One region of the Paenibacillus sp. ALE3 genome, then DNA from elsewhere that is predicted to be linked to it. Evidence: predicted binding sites of a transcription regulator. Region 1 holds the regulator's gene; each other region holds the start of a gene.
The links. The regulator LexA, encoded in region 1, represses DNA repair genes until DNA is damaged. The targets are predictions, from matches to a motif close to CGAACATATGTTCG.

Region 2: the regulator LexA is predicted to act here: its motif matches at 3,195-3,208, upstream of addB (helicase-exonuclease AddAB subunit AddB).
Region 3: the regulator LexA is predicted to act here: its motif matches at 3,141-3,154, upstream of recA (recombinase RecA).

The regions. Positions count from the first base shown of each region.
Region 1 covers NZ_CM134214.1:2,089,634-2,095,204, forward strand. The annotation lists gene ACXHJ2_RS09410 (hypothetical protein) at 1-442, shown strand, start outside; gene ACXHJ2_RS09415 (PLAT/LH2 domain-containing protein) at 597-1,085, opposite strand; gene ACXHJ2_RS09420 (hypothetical protein) at 1,328-1,825, shown strand; gene ACXHJ2_RS09425 (hypothetical protein) at 1,921-2,061, opposite strand; gene ACXHJ2_RS09430 (hypothetical protein) at 2,103-2,267, opposite strand; gene lexA (transcriptional repressor LexA) at 2,687-3,313, opposite strand; gene ACXHJ2_RS09440 (LysM peptidoglycan-binding domain-containing protein) at 3,503-3,871, shown strand; gene ACXHJ2_RS09445 (DUF896 domain-containing protein) at 3,980-4,186, shown strand; gene ACXHJ2_RS09450 (hypothetical protein) at 4,302-4,811, shown strand; gene ACXHJ2_RS09455 (HAD family hydrolase) at 4,969-5,571, shown strand, end outside.
Region 2 covers NZ_CM134214.1:1,423,920-1,429,490, forward strand. The annotation lists gene ACXHJ2_RS06510 (NUDIX hydrolase) at 1-353, shown strand, start outside; gene ACXHJ2_RS06515 (Na/Pi cotransporter family protein) at 343-1,365, opposite strand; gene ACXHJ2_RS06520 (class I SAM-dependent rRNA methyltransferase) at 1,655-3,034, shown strand; gene addB (helicase-exonuclease AddAB subunit AddB) at 3,275-5,571, shown strand, end outside.
Region 3 covers NZ_CM134214.1:2,985,388-2,990,958, forward strand. The annotation lists gene rny (ribonuclease Y) at 1-688, opposite strand, end outside; gene ACXHJ2_RS12865 (regulatory protein RecX) at 1,050-1,799, opposite strand; gene recA (recombinase RecA) at 2,010-3,071, opposite strand; gene ACXHJ2_RS12875 (competence/damage-inducible protein A) at 3,298-4,566, opposite strand; gene pgsA (CDP-diacylglycerol--glycerol-3-phosphate 3-phosphatidyltransferase) at 4,660-5,247, opposite strand; gene ACXHJ2_RS12885 (YajQ family cyclic di-GMP-binding protein) at 5,456-5,571, opposite strand, start outside.

The DNA of each region.
Region 1 (5,571 bases):
CACAATTGCTCTCTTATTTTCAGTTTTGTCCCCGCTATCAGCTTCGGCAGATGTAGTAAGTGTTACCCATGACACCTATACAAACTCTTTTAATCAAGAATTGGTTTCATCTCAATTAGTAATTTTTAAAGATGACACAGCATATACAGATGTAGCTATTGTCGGGAAAAGAGTGAAATTTTCGATTAGTGGTTTAGAAAACCCGTTTAACGCTAATTATTATAATCGATTAGTCTGGACTAGTACTGATGAAGAACCAAATATAAAAAATATACTGACAGTAAAAGTTGCGCCAAAAACAGGGTCGCTTTACAGTTCCAGCAACTATGAAAACCTATCACTGATAAAACAAAAAATCAACTCTGACTCACCAGTATATGGATGGATTCAATTAGAATCCAAAGAGTGGGCTAAAGCAGGATCAGCTATAATCAAATATTAGAAAATTCCTAATGTGTAGTGTAAGTGAATATTCTAAATAAGCGAAATCCCCACCCGACCAGCTAAGGTAGTGGGGATTTTTCAAAATAAAAAAAGACTCCATCAAAAATTTACAGAGTCTTTTAGAGAAATTGTAATTGTTGAAAGTGATGTTCTTAAGAAGGGAAAAGTGTTTCGAAATCTGGAGAACCGCCATCGCCAAGCCAACGGTTAGGGCCTGCAAATGAAAAAGTTTTCCCGTTTCCAGTAATTTTTATATTAGCGATTTTCAAACCTGGTTTATGTCCAGATCCATCAGTTCTGATCGTAATTTTTCTGATGTCACCAAGGTTGCTGGTGCTAATTCTTGTTGTATCCGAATCTTCTTGTTCAAAACTTCCATTGAGTGTAGCGGTAGCATAATCTCCATTTGAACCATACAAAGTAATAGAGATATTAGAATCAGTTCCAGCATCTTTAAGTTTGGCTGTATTTACAGTAACAACATATTCAACATTAGCAAAAGGTGTAACTGACTCTATACTTCTATTAGAGTCTTGTAATGAGCTATAAGTGTCAGTTGTGACCTGATCTGCAAAAGAAGGTGCTGCGAAAGCTGCAGATGAGATAAGAAGTGCTGATGCTAGCAAAGATACTTTGTTCATTAAAATGTTACCACCTTTCTAGTATTTGTATTTAATGTTATACATGTGTAATGGGTTTGTACATAGTTCGTTGGTTGTGAAGAATATTGCTTTACTTGTCTTTGTTTGTTGGATTTTATCTGTATATGTCGGATATTCTTATTTTTAATTAATTTCAGAATGATATGTTCATAAAAAGTTCACTTACATGAAAATTTTGTTGCAGCTAAAATAATCACATCAAAAATGAAAGGTTGAATTTAATGCCAACAACTAAAAAGGAAAGCTTTTACTTTGGGGTTATTATGTGTTTTGGAATGGTCATTATTATGACCTTCTATAATCTTTTGATTAACGGATTGATTGGAAAAATTAGCTTGATTACCATTGCTGTTGAATTTCTAATTGGATTTATTATAGCGCTCGTATTAGATCTATATATCGTGGGTCCTATAGCCAAAAAAGTTGCTTTGAGTCTACCTTTTGATAAATCCAAAAAAATATTTTTAGTTATCACGATTTCAACATGTATGGTGTTCGGAATGGCCTGTTCTATGTCTTTCTACGGTTTATTAACTTCAATTCTTAGCCATGCTATTAGCGATCATTCATTATTTGAAGCATATTTAGAAATTTTTATAAAGAACTTTGTTGTGGCCTATCCATTACAATTATTGGTTATGGGTCCAGCTGTTCGAGCCTTGTTTATAAAATTTATAAAGAAAAGCGGGCAAGCAGGACCAAAGCTGATACAAGTTTGAAGAAGCTATAACTGGCGGGATTGGTAGTTTGGTGTTTGATTTAACACAAAAAAAAGCAGGAAGAATTCTTCCTGCTTTTTGCTTGAAAATAATTATTAACGTCTGCGTTGTCCATCATTCACGCTAAACAGATTGACAGCCAGTGCGTTACCTCTTGCACGCGCAGTGGCTCTTTGGTTGGAACGGATGTTTAATCTTCTTCTTCTCAATTCACGGTTGCTGTGTCTTCTGCTCATAATATCACCTCCCTTCAAAGAAATGAAGGTACGGTTAAATCTTAATGATGTTTATGCTTACGCTTGGAAATTTTGATATTTAATGCGTTAGTTGCGAGTGCATTTCCGCTTCCTGTTTTAGCAGCTGCGGCTTGAAAGACTTTAACGACCAGATATCTGTTTTTCCCGATGCGATGCTTATACGTTTTAACTCTATTTCTGATCATCTGCATAACTCCTTTGCTTTAGGTCTGCTATATACATATGTCAATTGTGCTAGTAATGTATCAGCATAAATCTACTAAAGACAAAAAGAAGCTAGTACCTATGTTCCTAAATGTTTAACAAAAAAAGCTCATACTAGCCTGCGTTCGCCTTCCCAACTTTACGTTATAGGGGAAGGCTACAGTAGGTTCACATGAGTCAAATTTCCATTTGTTTAGCTAATAAAAGTAAATAGTTCAAGATCAGAGGGGAACTATTTCGGATAATGGGGGGATATAATAGTAGAGACAATATAGGTTGCTGAAAAGGAAAGAATAGTTGTGAAACACACATAGTAAACATAATAATAATATAAAACCGGCTCGCCTAGGCGGCCGGTTTTATATTCGTGGTAGTATAACGGGGAAGAAAGCACGATAAATCAGTGGAAGTCCCGGAAGAGTCCAACAACCTTGCCCAATATGCTGACGTGTGTCAGGCGAAGCGGTTCAAAGGCTGGATTTTCAGGTTGAAGCCGGATATGATCTTTTTCTTTGTAAAAGGTTTTAACTGTAGCCTCGTCTTCATCTGTCATAGCTACTACAATGTCTCCGTTATCAGCGGTCTGCTGCTGACGTACGATTACATAGTCTCCGTTAGCAATACCAGCTTCAATCATGCTTTCGCCTACAACAGATAACATGAATATTTTATCCTCACCAACAAAGTGTTGGGGAAGAGGAAAGTAATCTTCAATATTTTCTGTCGCCGTAATAGGAAGACCAGCGGTTACTTTGCCGACGACGGGAACACGACTAATGGAGTAATTAATCAAGTTGCTGTTATCCGATTCGTCTTGACCAAGTAATTCAATAGCCCGTGGTTTCGTAGGATCGCGGCGAATGAGTCCTTTTTTCTCCAAACGATCCAAATGACCGTGAACCGTAGAACTGGAGGCCAATCCGACTGCCTCGCCTATTTCGCGTACAGAAGGGGGGTATCCCTTTAGACGCACTTCATTGCGGATAAATTCAAGAATGGCCTGCTGGCGGCTCGAAATCTTAGACATACCGTATCAACCCCATTTAGTAACGTTTGGGAAAATTATAGCATAGAACCTCCGTTCGTACAAACATAAGTTCTAAATAATCCCTAAAAATATTTACGAACTTTTGTTCTGTTTTCTATTGAACAAAACAAACGTTCGTGTTATATTGTGAAAAACATAAGAACAAACGTTTGGAGGACGCGGCCAATTATGAAATATAGCACTTATCAAAGTATTTTCCCGATGAACTTAGAGAATTTACAGGAGACCCGAAAAGAGGGTAAGGTGCGTTTGTTACAGGTTATTACCAATACTCTTTTACTCAAGCTTCTTATTCTAGTAATTATCGTTTGGGTTGCAGGGGCAGGTGTACTTACGGTTTTCGCAGCACCTTCAGTTTCTAATAAAGAGGTGATTAAGCTGACCGTACAACCTGGAGATACGTTATGGAAGATTGCCGTGAATCATAAACCGGAACGAATGGATACACGGGTATATATTGAAGGAATTATGCGTATTAACGCTTTGGAGGATCGGGGAGTGCAGGCAGGTCAGGTGCTTAAGCTTCCACACTTCTGATCTATAAGACTATAGAGCTTGTCAAGGAGCGCAATGCGGGAGCCTTGACAAGCTCTTTTCTACATGTCAAAGTGTATTATATCTTTGCTTTTATGGAGGGGACACAATTTGGATATAGACAGCTTGGTACAGCGCATTAATGAATTAGCGCGCAAAGCAAAAGCCGAAGGATTGACAGAAGAGGAAACCACAGAGCGCGCCAACCTTCGGGAAATTTATTTAGGCAACATTCGCCGTAATTTTCGGCAGCAGCTTGAAACCATTGAATTTGTGGACGATGATACGTCGAAGGGAAATGGCGGGCTGAAGCATTAATGTCGCTAAAGCCTGCATCATTTGCCTTTGTTTTAGGTATCTTTCCTGGTATCTATATAGATCAGCTTTAAGGCAGTTGCTTTAATGTAATATTTATTGGGAAGGGAATTGAGAGATGGCCCGATCATTTGAAAGAAAAGTACGTAAAAACACAGCGCATTTAAATAAAACGCGCAAGAAACAAGGCATTCAAACCATTAACGGCGCAGGTTCAGCAATGGACATTTTCCGTGGCCGTAATATTACTGTGCCAATCATGCTGGCTGGTCTTGCTGTATTGTACATGCTTATGAGTTACTTTTTGACTAAGACCGGCATGCGGGGAATGGACTGGCTGGTATTTGGCTTGTACTTGATGCTGGCTGTAATCTTCTTCATTCGCCGTCCTTATTTAAAAGTGGGAAAAGATACCCTCTATATGTTAAAAGGTGGCAGAGAACGGCCGATGACGGCAGGGGACATGAAAGCCATCAAAATTGAAAAGGGTTACGTTACCGTTGAAAGAAAAGGGAAGGGCGGTAATTTTATTTTTACAAAATCACTGGGACGCTACGATACGGATGCCATCGCAGAGCGTCTTGAAAAGTTTGCACTATCCAATCAGATACAGGTAGATAAGAAATAACCGATTTAGCCTGTAGCTCTGTAAGTAAGGCCGTATGATGTTATTTTTTCATATAACATGGTGCGGCCACTTGCTTAATATGGGCACACATAACGATCTGATTCGTGACCAAACAGACAATCTTACATATACAGTGGAAAGAGAGTGGATAATTCATATGACGATTCAGGCGATAATGTTTGATCTTGATGATACCCTTCTGTGGGATGAACGTAGTGTAGAAGAGGCATTTGATGCAGCGTGTCAAACAGGCTCCCGAGAAACAGGCGCTGATCCGAAAACGCTGGAAGAAGCCGTACGCAAGGAAGCGCGCGCTTTGTATGAGTCCTATGAAACCTTTAGTTTTACTCAAATGATTGGCATTAATCCGTTTGAAGGACTGTGGGCGAATTTTACAGCAGGTGAGCAACCTGAATTCCGCCAATTGGAACAGTTGGCTCCTGCTTATCGTAAGGAATCATGGCGCAGAGGGCTTCAGCAACTGGGGATAGATAATGAGGAGTTGGCGGAAAAGCTAGCTGCCCAATTTGCTTCGGAAAGACGTGCACGTGCACATGTATATGAAGAAACGTTTGAGATTCTGGAACAATTGAAGGGGCAATACAAGCTGTTATTGCTGACAAATGGTTCCCCTGATCTACAACAGGAGAAGCTGGATGGAGTTCCTCAATTGGCTCCTTTTTTTGATCATGTTGTTATTTCAGGTTCTTTTGGTCGGGGCAAGCCTGATCCTTCTATATTCCAGCATGCTTTGGGCCTT
Region 2 (5,571 bases), 670 kb from region 1:
ACCGATATGGCAAGATATCTTTGGCTAAAGGCAAAATGGAACCAGGTGAAACAATCGAACAAACAGCTCTACGTGAAATTCGTGAGGAAACAGGGCTGAACGGGCGAATTATTCAGCATGTGGATATGATTGCTTATACGTATCAGCACCCTGAATATGGGGAAGTGGACAAGGAAGTTCATTATTATCTCGTAGAGGCACTGGATGGGAATTTACAGGCACAGATTGAAGAAATCAAAGGCGTCGCATGGCATACGCCCGAAGAAGCTTGGCGTCTTCAGCGCCAGGGTGGATATGACAACAATGATGTCATTCTAAGCAAGGCGCTGTCCATGTTAGGAATTAACGTTTAGTCCTATTGGGGGACATACGCTCCTCTATACGTGTCCATATAGGTAAATAACAGAGAGGCAAGGCAAGCAGAGAACTGATGACGTTAAACAGGGTTTGGGCATGCGCTACCTTGGCCCCAGGTTCAGTAGATATCCAGGCAGCGGCCATATCCAGCCCGGGGATTAACGGCATAAAGAGCAATGCCCCGCCTACGTTCAGTAATACGTGGGACCAGGCCACAAATTTGCCTGATACGCTGCCGCCAACAGCGGCAATCAGGGCAGTCACGCAGGTGCCTACATTGGAGCCGATGACGATGGCGATTCCTACATCAACTGGCAAGGCACCCGCAGCAGCAAGGCTGATTGCCATACCGATGACGGCTGCGCTGCTGTGAACCAGTGCGGTCAGGCAGGCTCCAGCAGCGAAGGCCCACCACATGTTGGCTGCAGCATGATCAAGAAACCAGCGGAATAGTCCGGCCTGTTCAATCCAGGGGCCGACGGCTTGCATCACACGGATACCTGCCAGAATCAGCGAAAATCCGGCAAAGACGAGGCTGATAAATTGTACAGCCTGTGGGCGGCTGAGCCCATTAGAGCTGGGTGAAGCTCCGGCAGCTGCATACTGGCGGCCAGCGACCGTTTCTCCCCACAGAACGGCAGTGCCCCAGCAGAGCAGTGACCCGCATAGCAATGGAACAGCCAGCTTGCCAAGCTGAAGCCCCATCAGCTCGGTCGTCAGGCAGGTGCCAATATTGGTGCCGAGAATGATGCCGAGCGTGCGGCCGTAGGTCAACAGCCCGGCGTTGACCAGTCCGATCGTCAACACCGTTACGGCGGTGCTGCTTTGCAGTAGGGCGGTAATGCCTGAGCTGAACAGCATTCCCCGCCAAGGGGAAACCGTAGCCCGGTTCAGCCAGCGGGTAAGGAAGGGGCCAGCCAAATGCCGGAGGGCAGCTTCCATCAGCTTCATTCCGCCTAAAAAAATAAGCAGCCCACCGCACAGTGGGAGTATAACATGTATGAACACGGCCATAGCCCCCTTTTCTAGGTGAAAATACTTATGTAACAGCCTATGATCTGTCAAGGACAGCCATGACAAGCATGGTTGAGCAGTTTTTCACGGAACAATAATTTTGAAGTATCTTCACAAGCTTTAAAAGCGTGACGTCGATATACAGGCGGGCAGTAGCGAAGCGGTTCATTTGAATCTAGAGAAGCGCCAGTGATCGTAAGAACAAATGAACCGCGGAGCTGCGTCCCATCGAACACCACACTTTTAAGGACTTTAAGTAATCCAAGAATAGGAGTGAAGGATTTTGCCTTCAGTAATATTAGAACGTAGCCGAAAAAAAAGGCTGGAGCAAGCACACCCTTGGGTGTTTAAAAATGAAATAGCCAAGATTGAGGGGGAGCCAGAAGCTGGTGATTTGGTCAACATCCTTAACCATCAAGGACGTTATTTGGCGACAGGTTACTATAATCCTGCTTCGCAAATTACAGTGCGTGTGATGTCCTATGAGCCGCTGGAAGTGATGGACCAAAGCTTCTTTGCCCAACGTTTCCGTAATTGTTTGGAGCATCGCGAACGCTTTGTGACTGGGGGGAACGCTTATCGCTTGGTGTATGGCGAGGCTGATTTTTTGCCTGGGCTGATTGTAGACCGTTTTGGCGATGTGTTGGTCGTTCAGCTGTTAACGCTTGGCATGGATCGGCGCAGGGAAGAAATCAGAGATGCACTTGTTGAAGTCATGGGGCCAGTTGGTATATATGAGCGTAGTGATGTATCCATCCGCGAGCTGGAAGGGTTGGAACAGACGAAGGGGCCTTTGTACGGCGATTGCCCGCGCCATGTGGTGGTGACGGAAAATGGCTTACAAATCAAGGTCGATATCGAAGAGGGCCAAAAGACTGGCTATTTCTTTGACCAGCGTGAAAATCGTGCAGCCATCGCGCCGTTGATGACAGGTTGGGGAGCGCGTAGCGGAATTACGTTACAAGAAGTAGCTGCAACCCCAGGTGATGACGCCACAACGGTCATGAAGCCTGTGAATAAAAGTGGTAAGGTGGTTGAATTCCCATTCTGGGACGGTGCAACTGTATTGGAATGTTTTTCACATACAGGTAGCTTTACGCTCAATGCGTGTAAACATGGTGCGAAAAAAGTAACTTGTCTGGATATTTCTGAACATGCGATTGAAAGTGCTCGGGATAATGTGAAGCTGAACGGTTTTGAGGATCGCGTCGAGTTTGTCGTCGACGATGCTTTTCAATATTTACGTAATCAGGTGAAAGGTGTAGAGGAACGCACCGCGCGAGCGGGGGGCAAAGGAGATACATCCAAGCCGCTGACTGCGGGTGGCGGACGCACCTTTGACGTAGTTATTCTGGATCCGCCAGCTTTTGCCAAAACGAAGAGTGCTGTCAAAGGAGCTACACGTGGATATAAAGATATCAACCTTCATGGGATGAAGCTTGTCAATGAGGGCGGTTATTTGGTAACGGCGAGTTGTTCGTTCCATATGCGGCCAGAGCTGTTTTTGGACACGATTAAGGAAGCGGCGACAGATGCCGGTAAAACCCTCCGACTGGTAGATTGGAGAGCGGCAGGGAAGGACCATCCTCAAATTTTAGGTGTGGAGGAAGGTCATTATTTGAAATTTGCCATCTTTGAAGTGCGCAGCCGGACACGGCTGTAGACTTCATACCCTTGTTAAAGGTAATCTATTTTTAGGCGATAAAGATAACTAGGTGAAACAAACTCATTTTTAGTATAAATCAGTCCTGTAGAGAAGGCTTGCACCAAGCCATCCTGCGGGACTGTTTGTTTTTGAGAAGGGCTCAATTGCTACAACATGGCAAACGTACGTTCTTTTCTCCTTTGCCTGATATGCTATACTGTTTAATAGAATGTTTTTGGTTGGAAAGGAGGCCGCATCATGTCGGTCCGCTTATTGATTGGCCGCTCTGGTAGTGGTAAAAGCACGTTAATCCGCAATGAAATGACGTCTATGTTACGCGAGGAGCCGCTAGGTAAACCTATGCTGTTACTTGTGCCCGAGCAATCGTCATTTGCTTCAGAGCATGCGTTGCTTACAGAAGCCGGAAACGGTATTCAGGGGTCGGTGCGCGCCCAGGTGATGGGATTCCATCGTCTTGCCTATTTAGTCATGCAGGAAACAGGGGGTTCAGCCCTGGTGCCTGTAACAGAAGAAGGCAAGAAGATGCTTTTATATAAAATTATTCGTCGTCGCAAGGATGAACTGAGTTTGTTTAAGGATTCGGGAGACCAACTCGGTTTTGTGGATCGGTTGAATACGTTGTTTACAGAGTTAAAGCAGTACGGAAATGATGCTCGGTCTGTACCGGAACAACTGGAGAGAATGCATGCTGCGGGGGAGTCCGCCCCGATATTAAGAGGCAAGCTGAAGGATATCAGCCTAATCTATGAGGATTTTGAACGGGAGCTGACGCTTAAATATATCGATGGTGAAGATACGCTTCGCATGCTAACAGAACAGATTGCACAGTCTTCACTTATACGCGGAGCTGACATTTGGATGGATGGCTACCGAAGGTTTACACCGCATGAATATAAGGTGGTGCAGCAACTTATGCTGCACGCCTCCTCGCTGACGGTGGCGTTGACCTGTAACCGCAGCTACGAAAGTGGCCAGCTTCCGCATGAGCTGGATTTGTTTCATCCTTCGGCGGCTACCTACGTCAAGCTTAAAGGAATGGCAGACGAGCTGATGATTGAAACGCAGACACAGTTATTACGTCCTGATCCGATGCCGAGATTTAAGGAGCGTCCAGCGTTGGCGTATTTGGAGGCTAATTTCGAACATCGTACAGGGCTGCGGAATCAGGAACAGCGGATGCGGCTACAGCAGCTACGAGAGCAATGGGCAGATACACAACCGGAGGGTATAAAGCTGTATGCTGCAGCAAATCGCCGTGCCGAGCTGGAAGGAGCCGTACGCGAAATGCGCCGCTTGGCCCGTGAAGAGGGCGCGCGTTATCGGGAGATGGCCTTGTTTGTGCGTCATATTGAAGATTATGAGCCATGGGTGGAACCGATATTCAAGCAATATCAGGTCCCGGTATTTTTGGATCAGCGGAGAAGTATACTTCATCATCCCTTAGTGGAATTGATTCGGGCTTCACTGGATATCGTGCAGCGACGCTGGCGATATGAGGATGTATTTCGTGCGGTCAAAACAGACCTTCTATTGCCGCTGGACGGTCGAGTGAGCCGCGAGCAGATGGACCGTCTGGAAAACTATGTGCTGGCCTGTGGAATACAAGGCAGCCGTTGGACAGATGGCCGACCATGGCAGGCTGTACCCAGCTTGTCACTGGAGCTGGAGGAACAGGAACGGAACCGTCAACGGGATGAAACGCTGGATTTGATGGAGTTGTGCCGAGATGTGATTGTGACGCCTTTACATGCTTTTGAGAAGCGTATGGGTAAGGCACGAACGGCGCTTGAGAAGTGTGAAGCCGTGTATCTGTTGCTGGAGGATGCAGAAATTGGTCACAAGCTGGACGCCTTCATTCATCAGGCAGAGGAATCAGGAAATCCTGAGCAGGCGAAGGAGCACCGCCAGGTATGGGATGCGGTGCTTGAATTGCTGGATCAAATCGTCGAAATGATGGGTGATGAGAGACTGGATACTGCTTTGTTTGCGGGTGTGCTGGAAACGGGATTGGCTGAGTTCCGTATGGGGCTTGTTCCACCGGCTCTGGATCAGGTACTGGTCGGAAATACGGACCGTACACGTGTATCGGGTATTCAACATGCCTTTGTGCTAGGGATGAACGAAGGAGTAATGCCGGCTGTGTTCCATGAGGATGGTGTGCTGAATGAGCAGGAACGTACGGCATTGAACGAACAAGGCGTAGACCTGGCACCAGATATGACAAGACGTCTGTTGGACGAACGCTTTCTCGCTTATACGGCCCTTACCTCAGCCGGTAAAAGCCTATGGATGAGCTATGCGGTGACTGATGAAGAAGGCAAGCCATTGCTGCCGTCAGAGTTAGTGCGACATGTGCGGCAACTGCTTCCTGGTCTGGATGAACGTCCACTGGCCGGATACCCTTTGCCTGGAGACGCTTGGACGACGCAATGGGAGTATGCTTCCCATCCGTCCGAGGCTTTGCCGCAGCTCATTGCGCAATTACGGCATTGGCGGCGTGGCGGTGATATTTTATCTCCCTGGTGGGAGGTGTA
Region 3 (5,571 bases), 900 kb from region 1:
GTGCACGGATATTACGGCCTTCGCGTCCGATAATCCGGCCTTTCATTTCTTCATTCGGCAATGTCACAACAGAAACCGTCGTTTCTGCTACATGATCTGCCGCACAGCGTTGGATGGCCAGTGTGATGATTTCACGAGACTTTTTATCCGCTTCTTCTTTGGCCTGCTGTTCAATTTCCTTAATCATCTGAGCTGTTTCATGACGAACTTCCTGCTCTACGTTGGTCAGAATAATACTTCTTGCATCCTCCATCGTAAGATTAGAAATACGCTCCAACTCAGTTACCTGGCTCTTGTAAATCAAATCAATTTGCTGCTGGGTTTCATCGATTCGTTTCTCTTTGTTGGCCACTTGTTCTTCTTTGCGTTCCAGCGATTCCAATTTTTTATCCAGCGATTCTTCTTTTTGCAGCAATCTTCGTTCCTGTCGTTGAATTTCATTACGACGTTCACGAGTTTCTTTTTCAGCTTCGGCACGGATGCGATGAATTTCATCTTTCGCTTCCAATACCGTTTCCTTCTTCAGCGCTTCTGCCTCTTTTTTCGCGTTCTCCACGATTTGCGCGGCAGCCTCTTCCGCACTGGAGATCTTAGCTTCTGCAATAGATTTGCGAATAAAATAACCAATCCCGAACCCAAAGAATAACGCGGCTACAGCAACGAGAACGAACCAGATCGCAGTCATCATACTGTTCACCTCCCCGTTGGTTCCTCCAAGGCATTCCTTGGGACTTTTTGAAATTGTCACATTTACTTTGATCGTCAAACTAAGATAACGACACAAGGTCGCTTCATTTCATATGCACATGCTTTCACACGTACAATTCCGCCTGGCATAGCGGCATCACTTGTTATTTGGCGATGAGAACTTTACTGTGGATTCCGCTTTTTTGGAAGGAAAAAGGGCACTCCACAAATATCGTTTCATATATATTTTATTATTTGACAAATGGCATTGTCAAGGGAATGCAAACATTAGTAGACTACCATGCAGCTGTCCATATAATAACCGGCTTATCTAGCCAAAGGTTCAGCTACCGTTTTGCAACTTATTCCTCCCAATGCAGTAGTTCCTCGTCTTCGAATGCTCCGTCTTGCTCGGCCGCACTGAGATGATTGACCACGCGGCGTGTCATATCCCCTGAATATCCGCGTCTCATAAGAAACGGGAATGTTTTCCTTTTTTTATCCATTATATCACCACGTACCTGATTCCATTTCTTACGTCCAACCGACAAGGCACTCTCCCACTCCTCATTGTCGGTGATCTCACCTAACGCTTCCCCGATAGAGGCTTTAGAGATGCCCTTCTGACGAAGTTCTTGCCTGATCCACATCTTACCCTTACGTTGACTTGTTATACGCTGTCTTGCCCACTGACGGGCGTATAAATCATCATCTACAAGCTTCTCCCTTTGCAATCGTACAAGTATCTCATCAATAACAGCCTGATCCACTTCCTTTTGTGCTAAACGCTGGGCGATTTCCTGACGTGTACGAGGCTTTTGCCCCAAATAGCGCAGCGCATGTACATAAGCCTGTTGTTTTTCATCTGCCAGAACGATATCTTCTAGTTCTTTTTTGACGAATGACGTTCCTTTGAACATGTTGTACTTGATCATTACATCTTCCAAGACAGACAGTGAGTATGGACCAAAATGAATGATGTATCTCCCACGCTTGCGTCCCTGTCCCTGCTCCACTCTAGTTATCATCAATTCCTCATGATCTGGAAAAAGAGAAATCCCTTGCTGTTTATTTTCTTCTGAAGTGTATTCATCTTTATCGTCCAACTGCAATATGTTTCCCTCACTTTGAAATTCACGAAAGCAGCATACGATCACCTGCTACGCAAAAGTTAGATTCTGCTGACAAAGCAGACTTTATTTGATGCAAAAATGCCCTGCACAACTGTGCAGGGCATCAGAATCATGCTATTTAAACGGACTGTACCATAATCCCTAGGCTACAGTTCACATGACAGATCAGAGGCGAAGTTTCAGGCAAGCTTATTCAAGCTCCAACAATTCCTGTTCTTCCTTGGCCTCCTGTGCCAACTCTTCTTCTGTCGGTGGAGCAATTGTTGTAATTAAATTACTGGCCACCCGGATTTTTTGCTCGATCGTGCTAGCAATGTTCGGATTTTCCTTCAAAAATTGCTTTGCATTCTCACGTCCCTGACCAAGGCGCTCGCCTTCGTAGGAATACCAAGCTCCGCTCTTGTCGACAATGTCGTGCTCCGTACCGATATCAATCAAGCTTCCTTCTTTGGAAATGCCCTCACCGTACATAATATCCACTTCAGCCTGACGGAAAGGAGGTGCGACTTTATTCTTCACGACTTTAATACGTGTACGGTTACCCACGATGTCGTTACCCATTTTCAAGCTTTCGATACGACGAACATCCAAACGTACCGTAGAGTAAAACTTCAAGGCACGTCCACCCGGTGTAGTTTCAGGGTTACCGAACATAACACCTACTTTTTCACGGAGCTGGTTGATAAAGATAGCAATGGTTTTCGATTTATTAATGGCTCCAGACAGCTTACGCAATGCCTGTGACATCAAGCGCGCTTGAAGACCGACATGGGAATCTCCCATTTCGCCTTCAATCTCTGCCTTCGGTACAAGTGCCGCTACAGAGTCAACGACGATAATGTCCACTGCCCCACTACGCACAAGAGCTTCGGCAATCTCCAATGCCTGCTCACCTGTATCTGGTTGCGATAGTAACAACTCATCAATATTGACACCCAGCTTGCTCGCATACGACGGATCAAGCGCATGCTCGGCATCGATAAAGGCGGCTTGTCCGCCTGTTTTTTGCACCTCTGCAATAGCATGAAGAGCTACTGTCGTTTTACCGGATGATTCCGGTCCATATACTTCAATAATCCGGCCTCTTGGAAAGCCGCCCGTTCCTAACGCAATATCCAAAGCAATCGAACCACTGGGGATTGTTTCCACTTGCATGTGAGTAGACTCACCCAACTTCATAATGGAACCTTTACCAAATTGCTTTTCTATTTGACGGAGCGCCATATCCAGCGCAGCACGACGATCTGACAATAAACTCACATCCTTCATTGTTTGTACTTTAATAATACCTTGTTTTGACACGCTTGCCAAGCATTTTTTCGAACATACATTCGTTTTTTTATTTCCCGCAGCTCTCTTCTATAGTTATACCTTTCTCTTAAAACGAAAAAAGAACCGCTGGCAAAAAGCTTTGCAACGGTTCTTCCGAATAAAAAGATTATATCATGAATATCTATCTAAAACAACTCATCAATAATTAAGAGAGTTTCTCGTTCTCTACCAATCGGCGCCACAATCTGTACAGGATAGCTTTGACAGATCGCAAACGGATGGTCTCACGGTTACCGCTTAAATTCAGCTCATATACTTCTGTTTCCTTGTCGCGCTCAGCAATACCAATATACACCAGGCCGACTGGCTTCCGCTCGGAATATCCGGGCCCAGCTACACCAGTAACAGAAAGTCCGAAATCGCTGTCCATAATCATTCTTGCCTGCTCTGCAAGCACAAGGGCTACTTCCTTACTCACTGCGCCTGGCGCATGATCCCCTTCCAAATAATCATAAGGCACATTGAGCAATTTCATCTTCATTTCATTGGAATAACACACGATGCCACCTTGAAACATAACAGCACTGCCAGGTATAGAAGTGATGTGTTCCATCAGCATACCGCCTGTACAGCTTTCCGCTGCGCTCACAGTGAGTCCGCGCTTGGCCATTAAATCTACAATCACCTTCTCCAGCGTAACATCCTCACTTGCATACATATATTCGGAAAGACGCTGCTGAATTTGTACTTCCGTAGCCGTCAGCTTAATTAAAGCTTCACTCTCACTGGCCGCCTTGGTGGATATACGGATCGTGACTTCCCCTTCCTTGGCATAAGGAGCAATCGTGGGGTCCGTCTGGGATTCGATCAGATCTAACAAGCGCGTTTCAAGAGCTGACTCACCGATCCCTGCGAATTTTAGCATTTTCGAATAAATCGGCATCTCCTCACCGCTTAATGCCTGCTGAAGCAACCATGGTTTAGCATGATTTGCAAACATAGGTTTAAGTTCCTTAGGTGGTCCGGGCAAAACCACATAAAATTTACCGTCCTGTGCAATGGCATCCCCTATAGCTAAACCCGTCTCATTTTCAAGCGGAGTAGCTCCTTCAATAGAAAGCGCCTGGCGGCGGTTATTCTCGGTCATTTCTACCCCGCGGTTACGGAAAAACTGATCCAGCTTGTCCATGGCAAGACGATCTATCTGCAATTTTCGCCCCAGTACAGCCGCTATTGCATCTTTTGTCAAATCGTCCTGAGTTGGCCCCAGCCCACCAGAAAACAAAATAATATCCGCACGCTTCTGAGCAAGACGTACCGCTTCCTGAAGTCGATCCATGTTATCGCCAACTACAGTCTGAAAATATACATCAATTCCGATAGTAGCTAGCTCTTGTGACAAATATTGGGCATTTGTATTTACTATTTGTCCAAGTAATAACTCTGTTCCTACTGCAATGATTTCAGCTTTCATCAATTCGTCCTCCTATGATGCGTATAATGTGAATTATGTAAAGAAACAGCAATAAGTTAAGTCCCTATTGCTGTTTCCATAAGATTTATCCTGTTAAACTTTAGAGGAGCTCAGCAAATGGATATTCTTTACAAAGTAATCAATACCCGAATAAATGGTGATTAACACAGCTGCCCATATCGCTATTAAATCAAACGGAATACCCAGAAAAACAAACGGGAAATTATTAATGAGCAGTGCTACAATAGCAATGATCTGGATGATCGTCTTTAATTTCCCCCAATTGCTTGCAGCAACCACAGAGCCATCTAATAAGGCGATCTGTCTCAGACCCGTAACCGCAAACTCACGACTGACAATTACAACGACAACCCAAGAATCAATTTTTCCCATTTCCACCAAAGAAACCAAAATAGCAGTTACCAACAGCTTATCAGCAAGGGGGTCCAACAGCTTGCCCAAATTGGTGACCATATTATTTTTACGAGCCAAATATCCGTCAAGGCCATCTGTGCTGGCTGCTACAAGGAAAATGATAGCCGCAATCAGCTGATTATACGGCAGCGTGAATGCACCGATCTCAATCGGTGGCGGATAAAAATCAAAATCCACCAGCAAAGCCAGCATCATCACCGGGATAAGGCAAATCCGCGTTATTGTAATTCTGTTGGGTAAATTCACAACACACTCTCCCCTGATTATCGTACTTGATTACAAATGGCAGCTTTCGGATTGATTTCAATCCTATGTAAATCGCTTTCGACGAGCGTTATACACCTCAATGTCTGCATTTTCGTTACAAGTATAATATGGCGCAAAACGCATGTCAAAATAACCTGCTGCACATCAAGCAACGTTTAGTCCTACAAAATCTATGAGAGAAAACGGCTTATTTCATGTTTGTAAATTGAAGCTCCAACGGCAGATCGGCTTTCCGCAGCAATTGAATAATGGCTTGTAAATCATCCCTATTTTTTCCAGTTACTCGAATTTGATCACCTTGAA